DNA from 3 places in the Pseudomonas sp. SDO52101_S400 genome. Region 2 is predicted to be linked to each of the others. Evidence: riboswitches for the same ligand, from Rfam matches in the RefSeq annotation. Region 2 holds a riboswitch; each other region holds the start of a gene.
The links. A riboswitch is a leader RNA that binds a small molecule or an ion and turns the genes downstream of it on or off. The one in region 2 is predicted to bind cobalamin.
Positions count from the first base shown of each region.

Region 1: it holds a riboswitch for cobalamin, as region 2 does, so the genes downstream of both, cobO (cob(I)yrinic acid a,c-diamide adenosyltransferase) here and ACW9HX_RS10265 (CbtB domain-containing protein) in region 2, are expected to answer to the same signal.
Region 3: it holds a riboswitch for cobalamin, as region 2 does, so the genes downstream of both, ACW9HX_RS11175 (TonB-dependent receptor plug domain-containing protein) here and ACW9HX_RS10265 (CbtB domain-containing protein) in region 2, are expected to answer to the same signal.

Region 1 covers NZ_JBSVWF010000030.1:3,472-16,977, reverse strand. Annotated here, with positions in the region: gene ACW9HX_RS16345 (methyl-accepting chemotaxis protein) at 1-971, shown strand, start outside; gene ACW9HX_RS16340 (DUF3108 domain-containing protein) at 1,025-1,738, opposite strand; gene purN (phosphoribosylglycinamide formyltransferase) at 1,747-2,397, opposite strand; gene purM (phosphoribosylformylglycinamidine cyclo-ligase) at 2,397-3,455, opposite strand; gene ACW9HX_RS16325 (DUF2066 domain-containing protein) at 3,832-4,887, shown strand; gene ACW9HX_RS16320 (AI-2E family transporter) at 4,924-5,997, shown strand; gene hda (DnaA regulatory inactivator Hda) at 6,217-6,921, shown strand; gene ACW9HX_RS16310 (C40 family peptidase) at 7,136-7,753, shown strand; gene ACW9HX_RS16305 (C40 family peptidase) at 7,972-8,508, shown strand; gene ACW9HX_RS16300 (PQQ-dependent sugar dehydrogenase) at 8,578-9,891, opposite strand; gene ACW9HX_RS16295 (hypothetical protein) at 9,958-10,542, opposite strand; cobalamin riboswitch at 10,709-10,934, shown strand; gene cobO (cob(I)yrinic acid a,c-diamide adenosyltransferase) at 11,016-11,627, shown strand; gene ACW9HX_RS16285 (cobyrinate a,c-diamide synthase) at 11,624-12,919, shown strand; gene bluB (5,6-dimethylbenzimidazole synthase) at 12,916-13,506, shown strand, end outside.
Region 2 covers NZ_JBSVWF010000016.1:68-3,417, reverse strand. Annotated here, with positions in the region: cobalamin riboswitch at 877-1,095, shown strand; gene ACW9HX_RS10265 (CbtB domain-containing protein) at 1,218-1,415, shown strand; gene ACW9HX_RS10260 (CbtA family protein) at 1,427-2,128, shown strand; gene ACW9HX_RS10255 (cobalamin biosynthesis protein) at 2,125-2,538, shown strand; gene cobM (precorrin-4 C(11)-methyltransferase) at 2,632-3,350, shown strand, end outside.
Region 3 covers NZ_JBSVWF010000017.1:68,966-82,471, forward strand. Annotated here, with positions in the region: gene ACW9HX_RS11165 (LysR family transcriptional regulator) at 1-710, shown strand, start outside; gene ACW9HX_RS11170 (DUF2790 domain-containing protein) at 762-1,022, opposite strand; cobalamin riboswitch at 1,684-1,889, shown strand; gene ACW9HX_RS11175 (TonB-dependent receptor plug domain-containing protein) at 1,982-3,919, shown strand; gene ACW9HX_RS11180 ((2Fe-2S) ferredoxin domain-containing protein) at 3,919-4,278, shown strand; gene ACW9HX_RS11185 (ABC transporter substrate-binding protein) at 4,275-5,186, shown strand; gene ACW9HX_RS11190 (hypothetical protein) at 5,299-5,772, shown strand; gene ACW9HX_RS11195 (bleomycin resistance protein) at 5,832-6,263, shown strand; gene ACW9HX_RS11200 (alpha/beta hydrolase family protein) at 6,280-7,317, shown strand; gene ACW9HX_RS11205 (phytanoyl-CoA dioxygenase family protein) at 7,377-8,060, shown strand; gene ACW9HX_RS11210 (GNAT family N-acetyltransferase) at 8,096-8,587, shown strand; gene ACW9HX_RS11215 (hypothetical protein) at 8,649-9,092, opposite strand; gene ACW9HX_RS11220 (bifunctional helix-turn-helix transcriptional regulator/GNAT family N-acetyltransferase) at 9,223-10,146, shown strand; gene ACW9HX_RS11225 (AAA family ATPase) at 10,472-12,082, opposite strand; gene ACW9HX_RS11230 (4Fe-4S single cluster domain-containing protein) at 12,110-12,631, opposite strand; gene ACW9HX_RS11235 (DUF2997 domain-containing protein) at 12,632-13,264, opposite strand; gene ACW9HX_RS11240 (hypothetical protein) at 13,267-13,506, opposite strand, start outside.

The DNA of each region.
Region 1 (13,506 bases), on a different contig from region 2:
CGCAATCGCTGGGGGTTGCCGAAGTGGTGGCTGGCGGCGACCTGACTGGCGATATCAGTATTATCGGCAAGGATGAGCCGGCGCGGCTGCTGCACGCGCTCAAAAGCATGCAGCACAACCTGCGCGACACCATCCGGCGGATTTCGGAGTCTTCCAGTCAATTGGCCTCGGCTTCTGAAGAGCTGAGCTGCGTGACCGAAGATGCGACGCGCGGGTTGCATCAGCAGAGCCTGGAGATCGAGCAGGCCGCTACGGCGGTGAATCAGATGACCGCTGCGGTGGAGGAGGTTGCCAGCAACGCCGTGGCGACTTCCGAGGCGTCGCGCGAGTCGGACCGCATCGCCCAGCATGGCCGTGAGCAAGTGCAGCAGACCGTGTCGTCCATCGAGCTGCTGGCGGACGATGTCACTGCCAATGCCACGCAGGTGGAGGATCTGGCGCAGAAGGTCTACAGCATCAGCAAAGTGCTGGAGGTGATCCGCTCGATTGCCGAACAGACCAATCTCCTGGCATTGAACGCAGCGATCGAAGCGGCACGCGCCGGTGACGCCGGGCGTGGTTTCGCGGTGGTGGCCGATGAGGTCCGGGCGTTGGCCCATCGCACTCAGCAGTCGACTCAGGAAATCGAACAGATGATCGGCGGCATCCAGCAGGGCACCGATTCGGCGGTCAGTTCGATGCAGCAAAGCAATGTCCGTGCGCGTTCGACGCTCGATCTGGCGAAAGCTGCCGGGGTGGCGCTGGAGGAAATTGCTTCGGCGTTCACCCTGATCAATGAGCGCAATCTGGTGATCGCCAGTGCGTCGGAAGAGCAGGCCGCGGTGGCGCGGGAGGTGGACCGCAATCTGATGAACATCCGCGATCTGGCGATGCAGACTTCGGCCGGGGCCAATCAGACCAGCGCCGCGAGCCAGGAATTGTCGCGGCTGGCGGTGGATCTGAACAACATGGTGGCGAAGTTCTCGGTTTGATCACCGATCGACAGGCGAAAAAAAGCCCCGCATTTGCGGGGCTTTTTGTTGGATCAGCTGCCTTTGACAGTCTTGCCGTTGACCGTGCCGTCCAGGAGCATGATGTTGTACTCCTTGCCGTCGGTTTCGACCTGTTGCAGGCGGACCAGCAGGTAGTCCCAGTCCTTGGCGAACCACATCACGGTGGTGCGTTTGCTTTGCGTCGGGTCGCGCACGCGCTCGACCTTGATGGCGTCGATCTTGCCAGCCTTGGTTTCGACTTTCTCGGTACCCAGGACGCGGAAGTCATAGGTATCGACATCGCCACCGTCGACCACTTGATAGCTCATGGTCTTCTTGCCGGAGGCAACGTCATGCTGAAGTGCAAGCTGGTAAGTGGACTTGTCGACCATGCCACGGTTCAGCGGGACTTTCACCGCGTCGCCGCGATCGGTGCCGGTGACCATTTTGGTGGTCCAGTCGAAGTCCAGATCAGCCTTTTTCGCTTTGCCCAGACCGCCACGTTCGAAGTGGTAGGACTGCGGGAGCAGGGTGTCCTTGTCCAGGGTCAGGGTGCTTTCCTCGGACAGGCTGGCGATCATCATCGAAGCCTTGAAGGTGAGCTTCCAGACGCCGTTGGCTTCCTTGGTCAGACTGCGTTCGGCAGTGCCGCTCATGGGCAACTGTTTCCAGTCGGCTGTGTAGCTGGCGGAGAACGGTTGAAGGTCTGCCGCCTGGGCGAAAGGCAGGGCGAGCAGAGCGCAAGCGAAGAGCAGGGCGCGACGCATAAAATCTCCTAGTTTCGAATCAAGTGACCGCTGGCCCCGAGTAACTGGCCATCCAGTAAAGCACCTTGCTCGCCGAGGGTCAGCCGTCCTTCGGCAAACCAGCGTACGGCCATCGGGTAGATCAGGTGTTCCTGAACGTGAACCCGTTGCGCCAGACTCTGCGGCGAATCGTGCAACTCTACCGGTATTACTGCCTGTACGACCAGTGGTCCGCCATCGAGTTCCTCGGTGACGAAGTGCACGGAGCAGCCGTGTTCGGCGTCGCCGGCCTCCAGCGCGCGCTGATGAGTGTGTAACCCTTTGTATTTGGGTAGCAGCGACGGGTGGATGTTGAGCAGGCGACCCTGGTAATGACGGACGAAGTCAGCACTGAGAATGCGCATGAAACCGGCCAGTACCACGAGTTTGGGCTTGAAGGCGTCGATCAGTTCGATCAGGGCGGCATCGAAGGCCTCGCGGCCCTCGAATCCCTTGTGATCCAGCGAGCGGGTGGCTATACCCGCGTCGCTGGCGCGTTGCAGGCCGTAGGCGTCGGCGCGGTTGGAAATCACCGCAGCGATGCGGACCGGGCTGTCGCCAGTCCGCGTGCTGTCGATCAGAGCCTGCAAGTTACTGCCGGTGCCGGACAACAGCACCACGACATCACAGGTATTAGGCATTAGTGAGCCTTGAGGTTTTTCAGCTCGACCTGTGCAGCGCCTTCGGCAGCGGCAGCGATCTGGCCGATGACCCAAGGCTGTTCGCCAGCGTCACGCAGGGTGTTCAGGGCAACTTCAACGTGCTCCTGAGCCACGCAGATCACCATGCCCACGCCGCAGTTCAGCACGCGGTGCATCTCGGTTTCGTCAACGTTGCCTTTCTCTTGCAGCCAGTCGAAGACCGCCGGGCGAGTCCAGCTGGCCACGTCAACCACGGCTTGAGCGCCTTTTGGCAGAACGCGCGGGATGTTGTCCAGCAGGCCGCCGCCGGTGATGTGGGCCATGGCCTTGACGGCGCCGGTGTCCTTGATCAGCTTGAGCAGCGGCTTCACGTAGATGCGGGTCGGGGCCATCAGCAGTTCGGTCAGCGGCTTGCCGTCGAGCTGAACGGTTTCAATGTCGGCGCCGGACACTTCGATGATCTTGCGGATCAGCGAGTAGCCGTTGGAGTGTGGGCCGGACGATGGCAGGGCGATCAGGGCGTCACCGGTGGCCACTTTCGAGCCGTCGATGATTTCCGCTTTTTCCACGACGCCGACGCAGAAGCCGGCCAGGTCGTAGTCTTCGCCTTCGTACATGCCAGGCATTTCAGCGGTTTCGCCGCCGACCAGGGAGCAACCGGCCAGTTCGCAGCCGGCACCGATACCGGTGACGACAGTGGCGGCAACGTCGACGTTCAGCTTGCCGGTGGCGTAGTAGTCGAGGAAGAACAGCGGCTCGGCGCCGCACACCACCAGGTCGTTGACGCACATGGCGACCAGATCCTGGCCGATGCTGTCGTGCTTGTTCAGGTTCAGCGCCAGACGCAGCTTGGTGCCAACGCCGTCAGTGCCGGAAACCAGTACTGGCTGCTTGTAGCCGGCCGGGATTTCGCAGAGGGCGCCGAAACCGCCCAGTCCGCCCATGACTTCCGGGCGCGCAGTGCGCTTGGCGACGCTCTTGATGCGTTCGACCAATGCTTCACCGGCGTCGATGTCTACACCGGCGTCCTTGTAGCTCAGGGAGGGTTGCTTGCTCATGATCCAGGCCTTTAGGGGAGGGGATTCAGGGGTAACGACCGAGTCCAGCGGGAACGCCGAATCCGACAGGGGCGATTGCCTCACGCGAAGTTCGGGGTGCCCGGCTGTTGCCGGTCTGCGAAGGCGCGCGATTTTATCAGGCTTGAGGGGCAGCGGCCATCCTCACGCCGACGGGCAGGGGCATATCGGCCGAAATTTTTTGCAAATGAAGCTGTGGGTGACATCACGGGTGCCTGTATAAGGAACCGTCTATCGTTAGGGCTGTGCAAAAACTTATCGCCAGCGTGTGAATGTTTTGCAACGGCCAGTGGTCACAGGCTTGCTCAATCCGTTTCACGCGGCCTGTTCCAGCCGCTCTTGTCGACGGGAATTCTCCATGCGTTTGTTTAAATTGCTGTTTGTGGGCTGCTTGTCTCTGGTCAGCCTGGCGAGCCAGGCCGAAAACGTCAAAGGGCTTTATCAGGTGCGCGAACCGGTCAACGGCCAGTCGCCGGAGGAGCGTGATCGCGCCACCCAGTCCGCGCTCGACACGCTGGTGTTGCGTCTCACCGGTGACCCGAAGGCGCCACAGAACCCCGGGCTGGCGCCGATTCGCAAGGATCCGCAGCAGATCATCAGTCAGTTTGGCTTCGATGCCGGGCCGCCTGAAGTGTTGAAGGTCGATTTCGACCCGGCCACCACCGAGCAGGCATTGCGCCGCGCCGGGCTGGCGCTGTGGGGCGCGAGCCGGCCGTCGATCCTGAGCTGGTGGCTGAACGACTCCGCCGAAGGTTCGAGCCTGGTGGGCGACGGTCAGGCCAGTGCCGCGCCATTGCGGCGTGCCGCCCAGCACCGAGGGTTGCCGTTGCGCCTGCCGCTGGCGGATCTGAGCGAGCAACTGGTCGCGACCGCGCCAACGCTCGAAGGCACCGATCCCGCGCCGTTGCATGCAGCTTCTGAGCGTTACAGCGCTGACGCCTTGCTCGCCGTGCATGCACGCGAAGAAGGCGGTCAGTGGCAAGCCAAATGGCATTTGTGGCTGGGCGATCAAAAGGAAGCCGGCAGCGTGCAAGGGGCTGATCAAGCCGCCGTCGCCGATGCTGTGATGCTGGCGGTCGCCGAGCGTCTGGCGCCTCGTTTTGTCGCCAAGCCTGGCGCTTCGGGTCAGCAGACTCTGGAAGTGCAAGGCATGAATCTGGAGCATTACGCGACGTTGTTGCGGATGCTTGAGCCATTTGGTGTGCGGCTGCAGAGTGTCGATGCCGATCGCATTGTGTATCGGGTGAACGGCAGTGCCGACCAACTGCGGGCACAGTTGTCGCTGGCGAAGTTGCAGGAAATGCCGGCTGAGGCGCCGGCTCCGGTGGCTCCGCAACCCGCAGTGCCGGGCGGTGCGCCTGTCGTTGCGCCGGCACCGGCACCTGCGGCGCCGTCGTTGCGGTTTCGCTGGTAGGTTTTTCTTTCATATATAGAAGCAATGGAGTGTTACATGGCCGATACGCGGCGTTGGTTCTGGCTCGGTGGGGTGCTCCTGCTTTGCGCGTTTGTCTGGTTGCTGCATCCGATCCTCACGCCGTTTCTGGTGGCGCTGTTGCTCGCTTATCTGTTCGACCCTTTGGTGGATCGTCTTGAGCGGCTTGGCTTGTCCCGCACCTGGGGCGTGATTGCGGTGTTCGCCTTGTTCACCCTGATCGTCACCACGCTGTTGCTGGTGCTGGTGCCGATGCTCGCCAAGCAGTTACTGCGCCTGTATGAGCTGGCACCGCAGATGCTCGACTGGCTGCAGCACACGGCGCTGCCATGGGCGCAGTCGAAGCTGGGGCTGTCGGAGGGCTTCTGGAAATTCGACAAGGTCAAGGCGGCGATCACCGAACACATGGGCCAGACCACCGACATCGTCGGTGTGGTGCTGAGTCAGGCCACGGCCTCAAGTCTGGCGCTGATCGGCTGGTTGGCGAATCTGGTGCTGATCCCGGTGGTGAGTTTCTACTTGCTGCGCGACTGGGACGTGATGATGGCCAAGATCCGCAGCCTGTTGCCGCGTGACCGCGAAGAGCGTGTGGTGGCTCTGGCTGGCGAGTGTCACGAGGTGCTTGGCGCTTTCGTGCGCGGCCAGTTGCTGGTGATGCTGGCGTTGGGCGTGATCTATGCGGCGGGCCTGATGATTGTCGGCCTGGAACTGGGCCTGTTGATCGGCCTGATCGCCGGTCTGGCGGCCATCGTGCCATATATGGGGTTTGTGATCGGGATCGGTGCGGCGTTGATTGCCGGGCTGTTCCAGTTCGGTGGTGATCTGTATCCGATGATCGGGATCGTGGCGGTGTTCATGGTCGGTCAGGCGCTGGAAGGCATGGTGCTGACCCCATTGCTGGTCGGTGATCGAATCGGCCTGCATCCGGTGGCGGTGATCTTTGCGATCCTGGCGGGCGGCGAGCTGTTCGGCTTCACGGGTGTGCTGCTGGCGTTACCGGTGGCGGCGGTGATCATGGTGTTGGTGCGCCACGTCCATGACTTGTACAAGGACTCCGATATGTATAGCGGAGTGGATGATCCGAAGCTGTAAGGCGGTGAAGGGGCGCCCGGTGGATTGCCGGGTTGGCCCGTCTCATGCAGGCAATGCTGGCACCCGTGCGCCAAAGAAACTGTCATAAAACCAGCGTGTTAACGCAAACCTTTGATTTTGCTTGGGGTCTGTCGCATTGTGCGCTCCGCTTCACGGGTATAAACTTCGCACACTTTACACAGAGGCCACTAACGGTTCCTTGGGAACTGTTCAGTCAGCATGAAACCGATTCAGCTGCCCCTAGGTGTGCGTCTGCGTGACGACGCCACCTTCATCAACTACTACCCAGGCGCAAATGCCGCTGCACTCGGCTATGTCGAGCGTCTATGCGAAGCCGACGCCGGCTGGACCGAAAGCCTCATTTATCTGTGGGGCAAGCACGGGGTAGGGCGTACGCATCTGTTGCAGGCTGCTTGCCTGCGTTTCGAACAGATGGGCGAGCCGGCGGTGTACTTGCCGTTGGCCGAGTTGATGGATCGCGGCATCGAAATTCTCGACAATCTTGAACAGTACGAACTGGTCTGCCTGGATGACTTGCAGGTAATCGCCGGCAAGCCTGACTGGGAAGAGGCGATGTTTCACCTGTTCAACCGTCTGCGCGACAGCGGTCGCCGGTTGCTGATCGCTGCCTCTACATCACCGCGTGAACTGCCGGTAAAACTGGCTGACTTGAAATCACGCCTGACCCTGGCGCTGATTTTCCAGATGCGTCCTCTTTCCGATGAAGACAAATTGCGTGCCTTGCAATTGCGCGCATCCCGTCGCGGTCTGCATCTGACCGATGAAGTCGGGCATTTTATTTTGACTCGCGGGACCCGCAGCATGAGCGCGCTTTTTGACCTGCTAGAGCAACTCGATCAGGCCTCTTTGCAGGCTCAACGCAAGCTGACCATTCCCTTCCTGAAGGAAACCCTGGGCTGGTAAAACCGGGGCTTTCAGCGGGTTTTGGCATATTTCAGGCGCCAGAAAATCCGCTTTCCTGTGCACTGCACAGGCTGCGTCTCGATTCAAATAGGCTTAAGCGCTTAGATGTAAACGAGAAACCGAGAAGTCACAAAAAGATCGATTGAATTTGCAAATGAGGCTGATAGCGGGCATAGTCTCGGCTTCTTTACAACTATCAGCCACGGTCGTGCCCATGCTAAAGCGCTTCGCACCCCTCGTGCCTCTCGCACTCGTCACCCTGTTGTTCGGTTGCGCTGCTCATTCACCTGTTAATCAAGAGCAGCAACAGGCTAAAAATTCTGCCACCGCCCAGTCTTCCGTTATTTATCAGGAAGAGCTGGACACCGAAAAGGAACTGGCCGCCTTCAACGGCAAGAAGCCTTACCAGCTTCCGGTTCTGGCAGACAGTATTCTTGAACGCGGCATGTCCCTGATCGGTACCCGTTACCGTTTCGGCGGTACCTCTGAAGCCGGGTTCGATTGCAGCGGTTTCATCGGCTACCTGTTCCGCGAAGAAGCCGGCATGAACCTGCCACGCTCTACCCGCGAAATGATCAACGTGGATGCTCCGCTGGTATCGCGCAGCAACCTCGAGCCGGGCGATCTGCTGTTCTTCGCCACCAATGGTCGTCGCGGTCGTGTAAGCCACGCCGGGATCTATCTGGGCGACAACCAGTTCATCCACTCCAGCAGTCGTCGCAGTGGCGGTGTCCGCATCGACAGCCTGGGTGACAGCTACTGGAGCAAGACCTTCATCGAAGCCAAACGCGCTTTGGCGAACGCTCCAACCGTGGTTACCGCTCGCAAGTAATCACGTCTTTGTCGCCACGCTCGTGGCGACAAGCGGTCCTTCAGGGGTAATAGACTTAAACTTTACAAGGTGAAGTTAAAGTCTTACTTGAAGTTTGCCGCGTAGCCGCTAGAATCCTCATCTATATTGATGGCAAACCGCCTGCGTCCCAACGCAGGCGGTTTTGTTTTCTGTCGAATCGGCAGTAAAAGCCGCAGCCAGATCAGGATGTTCTGCTTATGACGATGTCGGCCCGCCTCACCTTGATGTTCTTCGCAGCGCTGCTCAGCGCTTGCGCCAGTCGCACTCCGCCGCCAGCCCCAGTGGTTCGCGCGCCGATTGTGTTCGGATCCTCCCAGGCCTTTTCTCCTGCCGCCGAAGACGTGCTGTTCCGCGCACTCGGGCTTGTGGGCACGCCTTATCGCTGGGGTGGCAACACGCCGGATTCGGGCTTCGATTGCAGTGGCCTGATCGGCTTCGTCTACCGCGATGCTGCTGGCATCACCCTGCCGCGCTCCACGCGCGAGTTGATCGTCATGCAGGCACCGAATGTCGGCAAGGAAGGGCTGCAGACCGGCGACCTGATCTTCTTCGCTACCAATGGCGGCTCTCAGGTCAGCCATGCGGGGATTTACGTCGGGGAAGGGCGCTTCGTTCACGCCCCGGCCACCGGTGGCACGGTGAAGCTGGACAGCCTGTCGAAAGCGTATTGGCAGAAGGCCTACCTGAGTGCCAAGCGTGTGCTGCAGCCGGAGCATCTGGCGCATAACCCCTAGTCATTCGAAGCAATAAAAAACCTGTGGGAGCACATTGGCTCCCACAGGTTTTTTTGTTTCAGGGCCGGGCTACTTGGCGGCTGACACTCGCCACACCTTGTTCCCCACATCATCTGCCACCAGCAGCCCGCCTTGCTGGTCGATCACCACGCCGACCGGGCGACCCAAAGCGTTCTCGTCCTTGTCGAGGAAACCGGTCAGCACATCGACTGGCGTTCCGCTCGGTTTGCCGGCGTCAAACGGGACGAAGATCACCTTGTAGCCACTGTGCGGCTTGCGGTTCCACGAGCCGTGCTGGCCGATGAATGCGCCTTCCTTGAATTGCGCCGGCAGTGTGTTGCCCTCGGCGAAGGTCAGGCCCAGTGAAGCGGTGTGCGGGCCGACCGCGTAGTCGGGAGCGATGGCCTTGGCCACCATCTCTGGCCGCTGTGGTTCTACGCGCACATCGATGTGCTGGCCGTAATAGCTGAATGGCCAGCCATAGAAGCCGCCGTCCTTGACCGAGGTGATGTAGTCCGGCACCAGGTCGCTGCCGATCTCGTCCCGCTCGTTCACCGCTGTCCACAGCGCGCCGCTTTTGGGTTCCCAGGCCAGACCGTTGGGATTGCGAATGCCGGAGGCGAAGATCCGGTGATTGCCGGTGGCGCGGTCCACTTCCCAGATTTCCGCGCGACCTTCTTCCTGATCCAGGCCGTTTTCGCCGACGTTGCTGTTAGAGCCGACTGTGACGTACAGCTTGCTGCCGTCCTTGCTGGCAATGACGTTCTTGGTCCAGTGATGGTTGAGCGGGCCACCCGGCAGATCCACGACCTTGATCGGCTGGCTTTTGATCTCGGTTGCGCCGGGTTCGTAGTGGAAGCGCAGCAAGCGGTCGGTGTCGGCGACGTACAGATCGTTGCCGACCAGGGTCATGCCGAACGGAGAATTCAGATTTTGCAGAAACACCGTGCGGGTTTCCGCCACGCCGTCGTGATCGGTATCGCGCAACAGGGTAATGCGGTTCGGGCTGGGAACCCCGGCGCCGGCGCGCCCCATGACTTTTTTCATCACCCAGCCGCGTATGCCCTTGCCGTCGTCCGGTTTTGGCGGGGCATTGGTTTCCGCCACCAGCACATCGCCGTTGGGCAGCACGTAGAGCCAGCGTGGGTGATCGAGATTTTCGGCAAACGCCGCCACTTGAGTACCTGCCGCTGGCGTCGGTTTCGCGCCGGCCGGCCAGCCGATCGCCGGGGCGATGTTCACCGTCGGAATCAGGGTCTTGTTTGGTTCGGGCAGTTTGGGGGACGGGCCGGTGCCGTCCGAGACTTGCAGGCTGGAGGATTCACCACAGGCGGTGAGCCCTCCGGCGAGTGCGATGACGAAAACGAGGTGGGGCTTGCGCATTACTGATCTTCCCTATGAATGCATTCCTAATCATAGAGAAGTGCGCGAGCCCGATGGTTCAACCGCTCAGCCGCGCGCCTCCTTGAACAACACGGCAATACCGGGATGGTAGTTGCCGGCTTCGCTGCGCAATTTGCGGTAGGCGTAAGGGAAGTACCAGGCCACGGCGCAGGTGTGTTCCTTTTGCAGGTCGTCGACCATGTCCTGCAGTTCTTCCGGGCTGGCGCTGTGCTGGGCTTTTTGTGGTGCGACGAACAGGCAGCCGAGTTTGAGATCGCTGGCGTAGCTGATGCGCTTGGCGTCGCTGGTGATATCGGCCAGGGCCTGGGTCAGATTCAGGCTGTTGACGCGCGGCCAGCGCTGCGTCGCCTGAATATAAGCGCGATCTTCGGGGCCGGCCAGGAACAGGTCGGCACGTGCATTGCGCTCGCCTTCCTCGTTCTGCTTGCGTGTGGCGGTATCGCGCAGGGTGACCAGTTCGGCCATCCATGCGGCGGCTGACAGAAGGCCGAGGTTGGCTTTTTCGTCGTGCCAGTAAGGCGTGTCGTTGTCGCCGCGCACGGCGTTGTAACGGTCGATACAGTCAAACCAGCGTTCCAGCACCGGGCGCAGGAATTCCAGCCGCGGATTGCTGATGATCGTGCCTTGCATGGTGCTCTCCCTTGTTATTGTGATGTGCTCTCTGCATTCAAAAAGCATGGCTCTTTGATATCACTGCTGACAGTGTGGCACAAGATTGGCGTCAGATAATTGATCGACGGCAGTTATTCGCTTTCAGGGGGCCTCTTCATTTGACGCTCCACCCCCAACCCTCTAACCTTCGCGGCTTGTTTCAGGTGCTCTGTGACCGCTGTCGACAGAGTGAAACAGGGAAGCCGGTGAGGATGGTCTTCACGCGAAGAGCCATCACGATCCCGGCGCTGCCCCCGCAACGGTAAATGAGTAAAAGCTGCGTTCGATGCCACTGCTGCAAAGCGGGAAGGCGCGCAGCCAGGCCTGGGCCGCTCATGAGCCCGGAGACCGGCCTGATCCATCCAGCGGCATCACGGTGGGCGATGCCAGGCTTGTTGCCGTCTATTCTTGTGCCTGCCCGCCGTTATCCAGCCTCAACGGAGAGCTCCCCCATGACTGATTCCCCCGAGCGCGACGAGCGCCACCTGGCGCGCATGCAGCGCAAAAAAGCCGTGATCGACGAGCGCATCGCCAATTCGCCAGACGAATGCGGCCTGGTGCTGGTGTTGACCGGCAATGGCAAAGGCAAAAGCAGCTCGGCGTTCGGCATGCTCGCCCGCGCGATGGGGCACGGCATGCAGTGCGGCGTGGTGCAGTTCATCAAGGGTCGCAACAGCACCGGGGAGGAACTGTTCTTCCGCCGTTTCCCCGAGCAGGTACGTTTTCATGTGATGGGCGAGGGCTTCACTTGGGAAACCCAGGATCGCCAGCGCGACATCGCCGCCGCCGAGGCTGCATGGGAAGTCTCCCGCGAACTGTTGCGTGACCCGACGATCGGCCTGGTGGTGCTCGATGAGCTGAACATTGCGCTCAAGCACGGTTACTTGGATCTGGATCAGGTACTCAGCGATCTGCAGGCCCGTCCGCCAATGCAGCACGTGATCGTCACCGGTCGCGCCGCGAAGCCGGAAATGATCGAGATGGGCGACACCGTCACCGAAATGGGCATGATCAAGCACGCCTTCCAGGCTGGTATCAAAGCGCAGAAAGGCGTCGAACTTTGAATCAACCACGTCACTGCCCGGCGGTACTGATCGCCGCGCCGGCCTCTGGTCAGGGCAAGACCACCGTTACTGCCGCACTGGCCCGTCTGCACCGCAATCAGGGGCGCAAGGTCCGCGTTTTCAAGTGCGGCCCGGACTTTCTCGACCCGATGATCCTCGAGCGCGCCAGCGGTGCGCCGGTCTATCAACTGGACATGTGGATGGTCGGCGAGCAGGAAAGTCGTCGATTGCTGTGGGAAGCCGCCGCCGAAGCGGATCTGATCCTGATAGAAGGTGTGATGGGCTTGTTCGACGGCACGCCATCAAGTGCCGATCTGGCGCGGCATTTCGGCGTGCCGGTGCTTGGCGTGATCGACGGCACGGCCATGGCCCAGACATTCGGCGCCTTGGCGCTGGGCCTGGCGCGCTATCAGCCGGACCTGCCGTTCGCCGGCGTGCTGGCCAACCGCGTCGGCACCGTGCGCCATGCGCAGTTGCTGGAAGGCAGTCTTACCGAAGGCCTGCGCTGGTACGGCGCGTTGTCCCGGGAAACCGGGATCGAACTGCCAAGCCGTCATCTCGGCCTGGTGCAGGCCAGCGAACTGAATGATCTCGACCTGCGTCTCGACGCCGCCGCCGAAGCGCTGGCCAGCACCTGCGAGGTAGCGCTGCCACCGGCCGTCGAATTCGCCGCGCCTGAAATCGTCAAGACCGAAAGACTGCTCGAAGGCGTACGAATTGCCGTCGCCCGTGACGAAGCCTTCGCTTTCACCTATGGCGCCAGTCTCGACCTGTTGCGGGCGATGGGCGCGGAGTTGCGTTTCTTCTCGCCGATCCGCGACACGCAATTGCCCGACGCCGACAGCGTTTACCTGCCCGGCGGTTATCCGGAATTGCACCACGTTGCCTTGTCGCAGAACGCAGACATGCTCAAAGCGATTCGCGCGCATCACGCCGCCGGCAAACCGCTGCTCGCCGAATGTGGCGGCATGTTGTATCTGCTCGACTCGCTGACCGATGTCGAAGGCACTCGCGCCGAACTGGTCGGTTTGCTCAAGGGTGATGCGGTGATGCAAAAGCGTCTGGCTGCGCTGGCTCTGCAATCGGTCGAACTGCCGGAAGGCTTGCTGCGCGGCCACACTTATCACCATTCCCTGACCACCACCGAACTGACGCCGATTGCCCGTGGCCACAGCCCCAATGGCGGGCGCGGTGCGGAAGCGGTGTATCGGCAAGGGCGGATGACTGCCTCATACGTGCACTTTTATTTTCCGTCGAATCCGTCGGCGATTGCCGCACTGTTGGTGCCATGACCGACAACGCATTCACTGAAACCGAGCGCGAAGCGGTCTATCGCGCTATCGCCGAACGTCGCGACATGCGCCACTTCAGCGGCGGCACGGTCGAGCCTGAATTGCTTCGCCGATTGCTTGAAGCCGCACATCAGGCACCGAGCGTCGGCCTGATGCAGCCATGGCGCTTCATCCGCATCAGCGATCGCGCCTTGCGTGGCCAGATCCAGAACCTTGTTGAAGAAGAACGCGTACGCACCGCCGAAGCCCTCGGCGAGCGCAGCGACGAGTTCATGAAGCTTAAGGTCGAAGGCATCAACGACTGCGCCGAAGTGCTGGTCGCCGCTTTGATGGATGATCGCGAGCGACATATTTTCGGTCGCCGCACGCTGCCGGAAATGGACATGGCCTCATTGTCCTGCGCGATCCAGAACCTGTGGCTGGCCGCGCGCGCCGAAGGCCTGGGCATGGGCTGGGTGTCGCTCTTCGAACCGCAGGCGCTGGCCGATCTGCTGAAACTGCCGGCCGGGGCCAAGCCGCTGGCGGTTCTTTGTCTGGGGCCGGTCAAGGAATTCTATCCGGCGCCGATGCTGGTACTCGAAGGGTGG
Region 2 (3,350 bases):
GGTGTGGGGATGGGTCAATGGTTCGTGGAGTTTGGGAACGAGAGCATATCCGTTGCTTCGGGTGCTGCCGCTGGCGGTTTCGCTCTTACAGCGACTCACTTTTCCAAACGCCGAAAAGTAAGCAAAAGGCTTTTGCCCCGGCGTACGGCACTTCGCTGAGGCTCAGTGTTCCCTCGCTACGGTGTCCATCAGGGGGCATCGCCTACGGTTTGCTTCGCTGCACCTCCTCTCGATGTATGCGGCTTCGCCGCACGGCGCTGCGCGCCTACCCCCTGATGGACACCTCCGCTCGGCCTGCCGAAGGAGCAAAAAATCAAAAGCCCCATCAAGAGCCCCTCACCCTAGCCCTCTCCCAGAGGGAGAGGGGACTGACCGAGTTGTTTGGGAGAGATACGCCGACGTGCGATACCGTGTTGAACTCAGGCTTTGAAAAGCACACCAATCGGCTCCCTCTCCTTGGGGAGAGGGCTGGGGGTGAGGGGTAAACCCACCACAAAACCAAAGCCGAACACGCCCCGCTCCTCCCCACTCAACACGATGAGCGTTAGCTCGAGTAAAGCTTTTGATCTCAAGGCCCGTCGGCAGGCTGAGTGGAGGGATTGATCCGGGGGTGGGAGCGCAGCGACCGTGCGGCGCAGCCGCATGCATCGAGAGGAGGTGCAGCGAAGCAAACCGTAGGCGATGCCCCCGGATCAATCCCGGAGCGAAGGAACCCGAGCCACAGCGAGGGCCGTACGTCAGGGTAAAGCCTTTTTGGTTACTTTTTCGGCGTTTGGAAAAAGTGACCCGCCGTAAGGGCGGAACCCTAAGCAGCCATAACCGCAGCAACGGATCTGCCCCCAATCCCAATTGACTCAAATCCCCCCCTCATGGTCTCCTACACAACTTGTTACGGGTGCCCTTCACAGGGTGAAACGGGAAACCGGTGAATCATGTGCTTTACTCTAAAGCCATGTCAGTCCGGTGCTGCCCCCGCAACGGTAAGCGAGCGAAGCGTCAGATCCACTGTGCCCCGGCATGGGAAGGTGACGCTTGCAGGTCGGCAGACAGCCACCCCTCGTGAGCCCGGAGACCGGCCCGCAACACACAGTGCGCACCTTGCGTCACTGAACATAACAAACCCGCGGTGGGCGGGCGCTGTTCTAACCTCTGCGCGCCCGACCCGCAGGGGTTTTCATGCGCTCCATTCACCCGCTGACACTCCAGAGGGAAGCGCCATGTCGATCATCAGCAGCACCGGCAGCAACACGGACAAAATCTCCAGCACCACCACCCTGAGCCAACGTCTGACCGCTGCGATCTTCGCATCGATCCTGGGTGCAAGCCTGGTCTATTTCGCCGGTTTCTCGCACATCGAAGCGGTTCACAACGCCGCGCACGATACCCGCCACAGCGCCGCGTTCCCGTGCCACTGAGACCTGACGACATGATCAAGCGTATAGCGCAGACCGCAGGTTTCACCGGCCTTCTGGCCGCCCTGTTCCTGACCTTGCTGCAAAGCTTCTGGGTTTCGCCGCTGATTCTTCAGGCTGAAACCTTCGAGAAAGCCGAGCCAGTCGCCGAAGTCCACGAGCACGCCGCCGGCACCGCCGCCCACACCCACGATGCCGAAGCCTGGGAGCCGGAAAACGGCTGGCAGCGCGTGGTGTCCACCACCGGCGGCAATCTGGTGGTTGCCGTGGGTTTCGCCTTGATGCTGGCCGGCCTCTACACCCTGCGTGCACCGACCAAGACCTCGCAAGGCCTGCTCTGGGGGCTGGCCGGTTATGCGACTTTCGTCCTCGCGCCGACACTGGGCTTGCCGCCTGAACTGCCGGGCACCGCCGCCGCGGACCTGGCGTCGCGGCAGATGTGGTGGATCGGCACCGCCGCTTCGACCGCTGTCGGCCTGGCGTTGATCGCGTTCGGTGGCAACTGGCTGCTGAAGATCCTCGGCGTGGCGATCCTCGCTGTGCCGCACGTGATTGGCGCCCCGCAACCGGAAGTGCACTCGATGCTCGCTCCGGAAGCACTGGAAGCTCAGTTCAAAATCGCTTCGCAGCTGACCAACGTAGCGTTCTGGCTGGCCCTGGGCCTGATCAGCGCCTGGTTGTTCCGCCGCAAAAGCGATGGTCAATACCACGCATGACCGATGACAGCGCAGCGCCGACCTTCGTGGTCGGCCTGGGCTGCCAGCGCGGCTGCCCGGCCAGTACGCTGCGCGCGCTGCTCGACCAGGCCCTGCAGGCTCATCGCATTGAACTGGAAACCGTCAAGGCCCTGGCCAGTATCGACCTCAAACGCGACGAACCCGGCCTGCAAGAACTGGCGGCACAACTGGCGCTGCCCTTGCTGTACTTCAGTAGTGAAGAACTGGCCAGTTACCAGCAACGACTCAGCCACCATTCGCAAATCGCCTTCGAACGCACCGGCTGCTACGGCGTGGCGGAAAGTGCCGCACTGGCGCTCGCCGAACAGTTGATTCAGGCCCCGGCAAAACTGCTGATTTCCCGGCAAAAGTACGCTCAGGCAACACTGGCATTGGCCGGCGCGGCGTAAAATCCCGATAATTCCCGCTTTCGATCATGAGCGTTCTTCATCTGAAGAGCTTGTGAAGCACCGACCTGCCCTTGTTTTTCACAGGACTCAACGATGACCGTCTACTTCATCGGCGCCGGCCCCGGCGACCCGGAACTGATCACTGTAAAAGGCCAGCGACTGATTCGCAGCTGCCCGGTGATCATCTATGCAGGCTCGCTGGTACCGGCGGCGGTACTGGAAGGTCATTGCGCCGAAACCGTGGCCAACAGCGCCGAACTGCATCTGGAACAAATCATCGACCTGATCAAGACCGCCCACGCCAAGGGCCAGGATGTAGCGCGCGTGCATTCGGGCGATCCGAGCCTGTATGGCGCCATCGGCGAGCAGATCCGTTATCTGCGCGAGCTGGACATCCCGTTCGAGATCATCCCCGGCGTCACCGCCACCGCTGCCTGCGCTGCTCTATTGGGCGCCGAGCTCACGCTGCCGGACATCTCGCAAAGCGTGATCCTGACGCGATACGCGGACAAGACCGCAATGCCCGCCGGGGAGGAACTGGGCAGCCTGGCGCAACACGGGGCGACCATGGCGATTCATCTGGGGGTCAATCATCTGGAGAAGATCCTCGCCGAACTGCTGCCGCATTACGGCGCAGATTGCCCGATCGCGGTGATTCACCGGGCGACGTGGCCGGATCAGGACTGGGTAGTGGGGACGCTGGACGATATCGCCGCGAAGGTGGCCGCCAAAGGTTTCCGGCGTACGGCGCTGATTCTGGTCGGACGGGTGCTGGGCAGCGATCACTTCAGCGAGTCGTCGCTGTATCGCGC
Region 3 (13,506 bases), on a different contig from region 2:
ATGACGTGCGCGAAGCCGACGAAGAAGCCGGCACCGCCCAGACCCTGCCCGTCGGGCGATTGAAGATCCACACCATGTCGGCCATCGGCAACCACTACGTGATCGACGCCATCGCCCGCTATCGCGAGATCCACCCCACGGTGATGTTCGACCTGAGCCTGACCAACCGCGTCCCTGACCTGCTCGAAGAAGGCTTCGACATGTCCATCGTGCTGGCCCGCGACCTGCCGGATTCCGGCTTCGTTGCGCAACGCCTTGGCATCACCTACAGCATCCTCTGCGCCTCGCCTGCCTACGTGGCAAAACGCGGACTGCCCAAAACGCCCGACGAACTCTGCGAACATGAGTGCCTGCGCATCGTCAACACGGTGATGCCGGTGGAGAACTGGACATTCGAAGGGCCCGACGGCATGGAAACCGTCACCATTCCTCTGTCGCCGTTTCACATCAACACCGCCGACGGCATGACCATCGCGATCAGGAAAGGCATGGGAATAGGCATTCAGCCGATCGCATCGGCCGTCGATGGCCTGCGGGCGGGAACGTTGGTGCGGGTGTTGCCGGAGTACCGGCTGGAGGAGTTGAACCTGTTCGCGATCTATCCGTCGCGCAAGTTCGTCGATGCGAAGATCAAGACCTGGGTGGAATTCTTGAAGCAGTCGATTCCAGAGTTGCTGGCATCGGATGAAGAAATCGTCGGAGGAAGATAAACCCGAGTGCAGCAGATATGGAGTGTCGACCCTCCATCACCTGCACCGGACTCAACCGTTGGAACAACCAGTGCCCATCACTTGATACTGCAGAACGTGCTGCTCGCCGTAGGAATCTTCGTAGGTCATCTGAACCGGCGATGGCGCACACTCATTGGCCGGCTCGGTGATGGAGATGACGTGTGCGATGTCCAGTTGGGTCGCGGAACCGTAGGTCTCGACCGGGGTGTTATTGGCCTCGGCAGTGTCCGCATAGGCGTGTGCGCCAAAACTGCCAAGCATTAAAACCAGCGCGATTTTCTTGAAGTTCATGATGTTCACCGTCTCGTTAAGGACCGTGTTTGTTCACGGGTTGGAGACGATGTTAAGGGGTGAGACAGTGGTGAAAAATCGGCAGGTTGGACAAACACTGTTGCTGGAATTTGTAGGAATGTGTGGTGCGTGCTTCGTTACATAAAGGTGTTTTAAACGTGAATGTTTAAAACACCAACGAACTCTCCCTTCAGGCTACACCGCCTTGAGTAAATGCCTACAAATACGCCAGAAAGGGCCGGCTTGTAGGCCAACTCCTTAGGCCTTATCTTCTCCCCGTCACTGCTCATCGGCAAAATGCAGAGGGCATTCAAGATCGATGGCTAGCCCTTGATCAAAACGCAGAGGCCGCGGCAGCGCCCCAGAAAAGAGCTCTACAGAGTTTTCTTCTACGACTGCCCTCCGCTGGACACCAAGCAACACAACCCCATTACTAAAAAACTCGTGGACTTCTCAAAATCCAGAGGCGGGCGGAGAAGTCCGCGGTGGGACGGCGTCGCGGGTTATCTGGCATGAACAGGGACCGGGATTACTTGAACACCGGCACAGCCTGATGATTCACATATCGGGGCTGATCTCAGTCTTGCACCTGTGTCGCTGGGGTACACCACCGCATTCATTCGATCACCGACGAAGTTGACGCAAGGTCATCCGAATGTTCAGATGCCGCCCTGTTTCAGGTGTCCCATGCCGCCGTGCATGGGGTGAAACGGGAAACCGGTACGTTCTTTTCGAACAAGTCCGGTGCTGCCCCCGCAACGGTAGGCGCGTGATGCTTTCGACACACCACTGTGGCCAGACGGCCATGGGAAGGTGAAGGCGTCCATACGCGCGAGCCCGGAGACCGGCCTGAAATGCTGTTTGGCAAAATCCTGCGGTGGGCGGGCATGGGCCGGTGTCGGCGTGTGCGCGATGCCTTCTCCTGCATGCTCTTCTGCGAAGATCCTTTCGAGAAGACAATGATTCGACCTTTCAACTCCCCGGCTCCCTCCCTGTTGTTCGGCTGTCTGTTCAGCCCCCTGCTGATGGCGGATGACGCGCCGCTCGAACTCACTCAGCAAATCGTTTCCGCGCCATCCGTGGAGTCCACGACCGTGGCCGACATGGCGCAGTTCGGCAGCAAGGTCGAGATTGTCACTCGCGAGCAGATCGAACGCGCCGGCCCCAGCGCCGATGTCAGCCGCGTCATGCAGATGTTCATTCCCGGCCTGTACGTCGCGCCGAAAAACGGCCCGTTCGACTACGGCACCTATTCCCTGCTGGGCGGGCGCAACGATGACACGCTGATCCTGCTCGACGGCGTGCGCCTGAACAATCGCCTGTATGGCGGCCTGTACCTGGACACCCTGCCGGCCAACGCCATCGAACGCATCGAAGTGCTCAAGGGCGGGCAGAGCCTGCTGTTCGGCACGCAGGCCGTGTCCGGCGTGATCAACATCGTCACCCGCAGCCCGCAGAGTCGCAAAGCCTCTGGCGAGGTGAACTTGGGCGTGGATACGTTCGGTGGCACCACCGAGGATGCGCGGGTCGAGAACATTTTCACCAACGGTTTCGGCGACCTGGGCCTGCTGGCGTACGTCAGTCATAACGTCTCGGACGGCTATCAGCCGTTTCGCAATCGCGACATCAGGAACAGCAGCGAAAAGAATCGCGCCTACGAAGTCACCACCTTCGGCGCCAAGGCCATTCAGTCCTTTGGCGATGACGCACGCCTGGAACTGTTCTACCAATACGCCGACGCCAACCTCGACTTCGCCCGCCCGGTGGACAACCACAAGACGACTAACGACCGCATCCAGCAGATTGCCACGGCGACCTTCGAACAGACCCTCAACGAGCGCCTGAGCTACTTCGTCAAAGGCCACATCAACGACTGGGACACCCGCTACACCCGCATCAACAACACATCCGATGGCGGCACAAAAACCATCAACCACAATGACTACTGGGGCTTTACCGACTGGGGGGTGCAGACCGAAGGCAAGGCTGAATTGCCTGGCGGCCACGTGCTGGTGTTCGGTACGGACAACCAGTGGTTCAAGGGTCAGGACGATGTGCTGATCATCGATAACGACAAGGCCGAAGCCCACGCGCTCTACACCCAGTTGCGCCCACGTATCGACGCCCTGCCCGACTGGCACCCGAGCATCGGCATTCGTCACGAAGCCATGAGCGGCGGCGACAGCGCCACGGTCGGCATGCTCACTTCGCTGTATGACCTCAATGAACACTGGGCACTGCGCGGCCAGTACGGCACGGCCTACAAACTGCCGAACGCCGAGCAACTGTTCGTCAACGAACCGGGCGATGAACTGGGCAACCGCAATTTGAAACCGGAGAAAAGTCGCAACGCCGAACTCGGCCTCGACTACAAGGGCATGCTGCTTGACCGCGACTTCAGCGCCAGTGTCACCTTGTTCAAACGCAAGATCGACGACTTGATCACCCTCGACGACATCCAGTGGGTAAACGGCCAGGGACAGATCCAGATGCGCGGTTTCGAGGCGGACGCGAAACTGGCGCTCAACGAGCAATGGAGCCTGCAAGCGGACATGACCCGCAACCTCACCGAATCGCGCGCCGGAGTGACGCTGAACGATGTGCCGAGCTTCTTCGCCCGCTCGCGCATCGGTTACGAGTCGGTTGACCGGATGTGGGGCGCGGGTGGTGCGATCCGCTATATCCGCGACGTGATCAGTTCGAAACAGGTCGAGTACGGTCACTACTCGGTGGTGGACGCCGACGCTTATCGCTACCTGGACGGCGCCCATCAGCACCGGTTGAGCCTGCTGCTGGAAAACCTGTTCGACCGCGATTACGTCACCAGCCGTTCGAACAACGTCGACAACCTCGGGCGGCCATTCACCTCCGAAGTCCGCTACACGTACCGTTTCTGATGGCTGAAATCAAAACCATCGACTGCGTCGACACGCACCCGGACTGGTCGCATGTTCCCGCTCATGCCCGCCACGTGTTCCTCTGCACCGGCCCGCGCTGCGCTCAGCGCGGCGCCTTGCAGATATGGAAAACCCTGCGTCGGCACTTGCTGGCGCATGACCGCATCGAGACACCGGGCGGGGTTTTGCTGACGCGTACGCATTGCCAGTTTCCGTGCAATCTCGGGCCGGTCATGACGGTGTATCCGGAGACCTGCTGGTATGGCGTACGCAGCCACGCTGATGCGCAGCGATTGGTCGAGGTGCATCTGGTCGGTGGCGAAGTGGTCGAAGATCTGCTGATCAAGGAGCGTCCATGAGAAGGCTGTTTTTGCTTGCGGTCGCCCTGCTTTGCGCTTCTCCGGCTCTGGCAGATGACTACCGCAATTGTGGCGAGACCTGGCACCTGCCGGCATCGCCACCGTTGCGGATTGTCGCCCTCAATCAGCATGCCGCCGATCTCGTGCTGGCGTTGGGCGCGGGCCCTGCGCTGGCAGGCGTTGCCTATCTGGATGACACCGGTACGCCTCAGACCGAGTATTTCGGCGTGCCAGTGATCTCGCCCCGCTATCCGTCGAGCGAAGTGCTGTACGCGCAGAAACCGGATCTGGTGGTCGGCGGCTTCGCCACGGCGTTTGGCAATGGCGTGACGTCACGCAGCGGACTGGGGCGCAACAGTGTTGCTTCGTATCTCCTGGAATCAGCCTGCAACGGGCACTCGCTGGATTACTTTGAACACATCCGCAATGACCTCTCGACCCTCGGCGCCCTGCTGCACAAACAGCCGCGCGCACGGGAGTTGAGCAACGCAATGGACGCTGATCTGAATAAGGCCAAGGCTTTAACCGGCCCGGAGAAGCCGCTGTCGGTTTTTTATCTCGACAGCGAGGTCAACGGACTGGACAGCGAAGGCGGACGTGGTTTCGTCACCACGCTACTGACCGCTGCCGGGGCTCGAAACCTGTTCGCCGACATCAACCAGTACCGCGTGACCGTCAGCCGCGAAACCCTGCTCGCCAGTGACCCGGACGTGATCCTGCTGGCCGACGCGCAATGGTCGCCGGCCAGTCGCAAGCGTCAGTTGCTGATGCAGGATCCCGTGCTGTCGACCCTGCGGGCCGTGCGTGAGGGGCGGATGATCGATATTCCCTTCACGCATCTGTTGCCGACGGTGGGCAGTGGTCGTGTGGCGCTGGAGTTGGCGGAGCGGCTCAGGGCCTTACCTTGAACATCACCGCGAGAAATCTCTGAAGACCCGATAGAATCCCGAGCCACTGGCCCCTGGCATCTGAATCATGCCACCCAATCCATACCTGCAGATTGATCAAGGAAAGACGCTCATGGGTTTGAGAACAATATCGTTCGCTGTATTACTTGCTGTGGTTCTGACTGCTTGCGGTGGCAGCAAGGACAAAGCTCGGGAGCTGGTCGAGTCCACTCGCTACGACGACTTCGAGTCCCGCCTGGACGTATTGCTGGAATTCTTCAACTCACACTACTGGGCACTGCCGACCGACACCATTCGCGAAGTCGTGACCAAAAACCTGGATAGAGAAGCGACCAAAAACCAGATCATTGATGTCTACGCCGACCATTTCAACGAAGAAGAACTCGACGTGATGATTCGTGCCAACAACAAGAGTCTCGAGGAAACCGAAAGCATTCTTTCCAGCACCCAGGAAGGTCGCGCACTGTTCGACAGAGTGGTGGAAGTTCAGGCCGTGGTTGATCTGGTCATTGAAGATGCGGCAAAGGCCCAAACGACCGCAATCGTCGAGGCGCTGGATAAGCTGAATGAGCCTTATGTGAACTAGATTCGTATAGAAAACGGCTGCGCTCTTGGCAATACATCCAATGAAACGGAATTCACCTTATGTTTGTACGAAACAAACTGGTTCCAGAGTTAATGGTCACGAACATGCAGACCAGCCTCGCTTTCTGGGTCGGCTGTTTGGGATTCAACATCGCCTATCAACGCCCTGAAGACGGCTTCGCCTATCTCGATCTGAATGGCGCTCAAGTCATGCTCGAGCAAGTTGAGCCGAATGCTGGTCAGTGGCTGACGGCGGAACTGAGCAAACCCTTCGGACGAGGCATCAACCTGCAAATTGATGTGGCGGCCGTTGCTCCCATCATCGAAAAACTTGGCATCGCGCAGTTTCCACTCTACAGAACCTGCAAAGACAACTGGTATCGCGCTGACGACGTCGAAGTCGGCCAGCGTGAATTTCTCGTCCAGGATCCGGACGGTTATCTGATAAGGCTGGTAGAACGCCTGGGCGAACGTCCCGTTTGCTCGATCTGATCAAGGAAGAAAAATAATGAAAAAAACTTTCGGCCTCCTGCTTCTGATCTGCCTTTCCAGCAGCGTACACGCTGACGAATCCCCCATTGGCTTCCGGACCGCCACACTGCCGGACGCGCACAACGACCGTCCGCTGGAAATGGTCGTCTGGTATCCCGCCAAGACCACTGCCACCCCGCAGTTGATTGCCGACGATATCGTGTTCGTCGGGACGTCCGCCGTGCGCGATGCGCCACCGGCTGCCGGTGAGCATCCGTTACTGGTGCTCTCTCATGGTTATCGGGGGAACTGGAGCAACCAGGCTTGGCTGGCCACCGCTTTGGCCCGTCAGGGTTACATCGTGGCGGCGGTCAACCATCCCGGCACCACGACTCATGACCGCAGTCCTCAAGCCGCCGCACAGTTGTGGCAACGACCTGCCGACATCAGCCGCGTCATCGATGCGGTCACCGCCCGGCCCGAGCAACTGGGTGCCGTTTCGATGCGGCGAATTGCGGTAGCCGGCCATTCACTCGGTGGCTGGACCGCGCTCGAAATCGCCGGTTCACGGTTCGATCCCGAGCGCTTTGCGAAGGACTGCGCAGCCCATCAAAAACTGGCCAGTTGCTCCGTCTACAAGACGATCAACGTGGCCGACACGCCAGAATCAAAGAGCCGGATGAGCGCGGACTTGCGCGACAAACGCGTCAGCGCGATTGTTTCACTGGACCTGGGCCTGTCACGCGGCATGACCGACGCAAGCCTCGCCGCGCTGGCGGTTCCAACACTGGTGATCGGTGCTGGCGTGCCGTCCGAGGACCTGCCCGCCCAACTGGAGTCGGCCAATCTTGCCAAGCGCCTGCCTTCGGCATCGTCGCAGTATGTCGAGATCAGCGATGCCAGCCATTTCAGCTTCGTGGCATCGTGCAAGCCCGGTGCAGTGGCGCTGCTGGAAGAAGACTCGCCAGGCGACGGCATCATTTGCGGGGATGGCGGCGGACGTTCGCGTGAAGTGATCCAGCAACAGGTTGTGGCCTTGATCGACGGGTTTCTGAGCCGGTCATTTGCGAACTGATGACGGTGTTGCCTGTACAGCACTGGGCGGCACTTGATGAATTTGAAACCGAGAAAGCCATGACTGACCGTGAACAGCTTCACCGAAACGGCTACGTGCTGTTACGTCAGGCGATTCCAACAGCGCGGCTTGAGGACCTTCGCACGGTGTTCGACACCGGAATCAAACCCTCAAGCGAATGGCCTGTGCCCCGTGGCATGGATTGGCGCCACTCGCTGCTGGACATCGACCCGAAGGTTCAGAGCGTATGTCGTCTGCCGCCAATGCTGGCGGTGGTGGGCGAGTTGATCGGAGAACGCTTCTTCCTCTCCCAGGTGGAGGGCCGCGAGCCGCTTGCGAACGGCGGCCACCAGCAGTTGCACCGGGACTTGTCGGCGCAACGCCCCGGCGACACCGTCATCGCACTGGTGTATCTCGACGATTATGGCCCCGACAACGGCGCAACCCGCCTCGTCCCCGGCAGCCATCGCCCCGCACCGGGCGAACCCCCGTTCGATTTCACTGACGAGTCCCGATCCGTGCAACTGACGGGCAACGCGGGCGACATCCTGATCTTCGATGCCGACCTGATCCACGCCGGCAGCCTGAACCCGACCGGCGCACGCCGCCGCACCCTGTTGATCACCTGGTTTTCTGAATCGCTCTACCCCTCACACCTGGAAACGGTGAGCCTCAGAAATATTCGAATGGACACGACCGAGCGGTTCGATCCGACGGACTTCGTCCTCGACCTCCTGAACTGATGCAGCCACCCGCCACTCAAGGAACTTGACACCCCATGGACGAAACCACGCAGTACAGAATCGCCACCGTTGAAGATGCATTGACCGTCTGCGAACTGGGCCAGGTGCTCAACGCCGTCCACCACGCCGCCCGCCCCGACATCTACACCGCCACCACCGAAGATTTCGCCCGTGACCTGCCGCACTGGATGAACTACTTCGACAAACCGGGTCAGGTTGTCTTCATTTCGCACGTCGGCCAGCAGCCTGCAGGCTTCATCGCCGCGAGCCTCTCGGCCAGCACCAGCCCGCTGATGCAACCCATGAACATCGTGCGCATAGGTTCGGTGTGCGTCGCCGAGGCCTTCTGGGGCAAAGGCATCGGCCGTCAACTGATGGAGCGGGTCAAAGACTGGGCCATCGAACACGACGCCCAGGAGTTGAGATTGTCGGTCTGGCCATTCAATGAACGCGCGGCTCGGATGTACGCGGAGTTCGGGTTTGAGAGCCGCACCGTCGATATGGGTATGCGTTTGTCCCGGGCGTGATCGACGCCGAGCGTGCCATGACGTGTGCATTCTCAATGCGCACGTCGTGGCACAGCCTTCCTCATTGCACGCTGATGTATTGGAATTTCGCTTGGGCTTTTTCTACGGCATTGCGCGCCGCATCCTTCTGATCTTCACCGCCGGCATAGTAGATACGCATGCCATTGAGATCGAGCGACTCAAACGCGTTCTTGATGATGGCCACGTCGAGTGAAGTCCCCGCACCGATGATCAAGAAGCCGCTTTCGCCGGCAGATTTGGCGATCAGCAGTTGTTGTTTGAGTTGCGTGGCGTTGGCCCCGCCGCCGGCTGCAATCGCCAGATTGTCGGCGATCAGGCCGTGACTCTGGATTTTGGTGGCGGGCAGGCTGACCTTATTCTGCCCGGCGGGAAGCGTCATGACGTGGGCGTCGGCAGCTTCCCGGTAGATGGTTTCGTCGCTCTTGCCGTGGGATGCACAGCCGGCCAGAACAGCCAATACAGACGCAGCAACAAGTAATTTCACGTTCTTTCCTTGTGAGTGTGGCTCCATGAACACGCAGGATAAGGGAGGGTGCCGTTGGTCAGCAATTCATTTGACTTGATTGCCTCAGGCAACTATATAGTTGCTCAAGGCAACCATCTGAGCAACCGCCATGTCCGCACCCCTTATCACTGAACGAGCCGACATCGTCCGGCAATTCAACCGTTTCTACACCCATCAGATCGGCGTCCTGCAGGAACACCTGCTGCAAAGCGACTACTCGCTGACCGAACTGCGCATTCTCTACGAACTGGCCTCCGGCGGCGATCTGACCAGTGCCGACCTGCGGCAGATGCTGGGCCTGGACGCAGGTTACATGAGCCGGATCATCAGCGGCTTCGACAAAAAAGGCCTTATCCAGAAAGTCCCCTCCGCCACCGACGCCCGTGCCAGCCTGCTTCACATCACCGACCTCGGCCGCGAGACCCTCGCCCCGCTGGAACAGGCGTCGCGGCAGGAAGTCATCACCTTGCTCGAACGCCTGACCGAGCCGCAGCAGCTGCAATTGATCGAATCCATGAAGCAGATCCAGACCTTGCTCGAGGGCCGCCAACAGCCGACCTACCTGTTGCGCGACCCGCAACCCGGCGACATGGGGCTGGTGGTGCAGCAACAAACCGTGATCTACACCCGCGAATACGGCTGGAACTGGGAGTTCGAAGCGCTGGTCGCCGAGATCGTCGCCAAGTACCTGCGTGAATTCGACCCTGCCAGCGAGCGCTGCTGGATCGCGGAAAAGGACGGCAAGGTGGTGGGCTCGGTGTTTGTCATCCGGCACGACGAAACCACGGCAAAACTGCGCATGCTGTTTGTGGACGCCAGTGCTCGGGGGTTGGGGATCGGCAACCGACTGGTTGAAGAGTGTCTGCGCTTTGCCCGGGATGTCGGGTACAAAAAGATGATTCTGTGGACGACGAGCAATCTGGTGGATGCGCGCAAGTTGTATCAGCGGGCGGGGTTTGAGTTGGTGGAGGAAGAGCCGATATTCAGCTTCGGCAAGGAACTGGTGAGCCAGACCTGGGCGATTGAGTTGTGAGACTGTGTTTCGTCTGCCCCAACATGAAACGCCCAAGGTTCTGGCGCGCTCTGGTGATTCGGAACACGCGAGAGCCTTCAGCGATGTGCTATGTCGGGTTGCAAGGGCACTTGCGCTCAGTCATGTTGTGCGTGCCCCTCCAGAATGTCGAATGCATCATCAAGTGGCGCATACCCAACACGTTTTCTGGTTTCGTCAATGGAAAGGCGCTTGTAGCGGTTATCCGAGACTCCATGGATAACATGGAATCCGCTCAGCTCGGCCTCCACGGAAGGAGTGCAAAGCGTCAATGCCAAACGCTGTCCCACTGAAAAATCACCGCAGTTCAAAAATCAATTTGCCTGCCGCCGATTTGAGTTTCCGTATCGTTCTGACCGGCAACCATAGCCGAAGCACTGATTGCATTTTGATTCGCCCAATCACGAAGTTTTGTGAACTCGTCTTTACGCATTTTGCTCATGGGTACCAAACGCGAAATAGTCGTTTCAAAATCAGCCATGGTCAGGTCACTTTCGTCACCGGATCCGCTCATTCGCCGTGAGAATGCTTCAATCAGCGAGTCCCCGACCCACGCTTCGATTTCAGCACCGGAAAGCACGACGTCTTTACCAAAATTCGACTCGCCTCCCAGAGCAGACAACCGATCCAGATCAAATTTTTCCGGGTCACGTTTCAACTTCTTCAGGTGTATTTCAAGAATCTTCTTTCTTTCCTGTGTCGACGGAAAATCAACGAAAAATATTTCGTCGAACCGCCCCTTCCGCAACAGTTCCGGAGGCAAACTATTGATGTTGTTAGCGGTAGCAAATACAAAAACAGGCGCCGTTTTTTCTTGCATCCACGTCAACAGTGTGCCGAATACGCGTGTGGCCGTGCCACCATCGGAGGCTCCTCCGGAAGAACCGGAAAGTCCTTTTTCAATTTCATCGATCCACAGGATGCAAGGCGAAATGGCTTCGGCAGTGTGGAGTGCGGAACGAATATTTGATTCTGAAGAACCCACCACTCCCTGGAAGATTTTTCCCATATCCAAACGCAACAAGGGCATATTCCAGGAAGACGATATGCACTTTGCCGTCAGCGACTTGCCGCAGCCAGGAACTCCGGTCAAGAGCAAGCCTTTCGGGGTTTTGACACCAAACTCCTGAGCCATCTGCCCAAAACACTGGCTGCGTAAATGGAGCCACTTCTTGAGAGTCGCCAGCCCTCCAACATCCTCAAGATTCACCGTGGAGTCGATGTACTCCAGGATGCCTGTCTTCCTTATGATTTGCTTCTTTTCGAAAAGCAGATCCTTTACGGTACTTTCATTGACACTCAGACTGGATACCAATGAGCGAGACAAACTGTTGTCAATCTCTAACCCCGTAAGTCCCAAAGCGGCGTCAATAAGTTTATCTTTGGTTTCACCAGTCAGATCGATCTTGACGCTACTGTTGCCTTGCCAGGAATTAACAAAGTCATTGACCTGACTTTTAACTTCCTCTCTCGACGGCAAAGGAAAATCAATCAACGTGATTTCTTTCTGAAGATCGTTGGCAATTTCAAAGCTCGGCGCCACGATGATGCAATTACTTCGATATCCACGCGAGCGAATATTTATGGCCAGATCCCGAAGTCGACGACGATAGACAGGATTCGAGCTTGGGGTAAGGTAATTATGAGCATCACAAAAAACAAAAATGTTTTTGCTGCTCTCCTCCTTGGCTCTTTCTTCGCAAAAGTCCAGGGCCATTTTCAAATCAAAGGTTTTATCCCCGGCCACGACACCATTTATCTGAACACCCAGCGTCGAGTTCCAGACGAATAAACGATGGCTAAGTGCCTTGGCGATTTCAGAGATTTCTTTGAGGGCACGCTCTTCCTCAAAAGTTTCAATGACCAGAATCGCGTAACGCGCCTTGAGGTAATCTGTTATCTGCTTGGTACGGCTCATGCCTGTTATCCCTGCGCCTGAACTAAGTTATACATGCATTGGAAGACCGGTTTTGGTAACCCCGGAGTTTGAAACAACAAACTCGACAGGTCTCCCGGCACGAAAAAAGTCAATATCGACTCTATCGCTTGTCTTGATAATTTGTTTGTGCTGATAGGGATGTTTCGCGTTTTGCAGATACCGGCCCGCCAGCGTCAAGTCCACGGCTTTGACAACTCGAATCATGGCCTCATTCTGGAATATTTCTTTTGGCGTATAACCTGTATAAAGAATCCAGTTCTTCTCGCCATCGACGGCATGTATCAGTTGTTCCAGGGCTGGCGCCTGGTCGAGCGGTTCCCCCCCAGACAGAGTAACCCCTGCAATGTCCATTGCGTTGATCTTCTTTGCCAGGTCATGAACAGATATCAGCGTACTCGCTACGCGAGCGTGGGTAGTCTGATTGAAGCATCCCTTACAATTCAGCGCACAACCCTGCACCCATAATGTCAAGCGCAACCCGGGGCCGTTAACGCTGCTCAAGTCCATATGATGCACATTGATTTCCATCTAGAAATTGGCCCTGAGAATTTGAAGGGTTTGTTCTTCATGGACTACGGTATAGGCGGGCTTCCACTCGGTCACAAGCTCCGCAGTCGGGCGGGAAAGAAGCGCCTCAAGCTCTTCAGTGAGTTTTGTGCAAATATCGCCTTTGACACCATGCACTTCTTCCGTCACTTGATCGCCTGTAAACGTGACGTGAATGCTGTATTCGTAACTGGGTCCGAATTCAACCTCAAAGCCTTGACCAGTTTCTTTCACCCTCGATGGAAAACCTGATGCATCTATGCGTTTTACGGTTTCATCGATGGCTACGCTGACATACGCTTTCTGAAAGCGTAAAGCCAAATCAGCCATCATCGCTTCATCGTTGGCCGAAACAGTTCCCCGTTCAATGAGGAGTTTGTAGGAGCCCTCCTCAATCTGGCAAACAAACAAATTGAATTCATCAGCCGTTTTGCCACAAATCGCTCTGAATTGCTGCTGGCCCATATAGCCTATTTTGCTCAGCACCTTTTTACTGAAGTCGCTGGCAAATACTGAAACCAGGCCAGTTGTCGGGCTAAGGCCCATCTTGCCGAAAGCTTTGGCAATGGCCTCTTCATCAACATACGAAAATTCAAACTTCGTGCAATGAGACATTGTTAAAGCTCCAGCCTGCGACCGGAAACAGTGACTTCGGCATTCTGAATAGCATTCAACACGTCAGGAGCAACCTCAATATTGCGTACAGGCGCCCCGGCGGCAAGCGTTGCATCAGTTGATACATTTTCTGAAATCGCGGCTGAAGTATCGGAGTTGACCACCACCCGACGTCTTTTGGTTGTCTGTGGTGCACTACTGTCACTCAGGAGACTTGCATCAATCGTTTCCAGCAGCCCTCG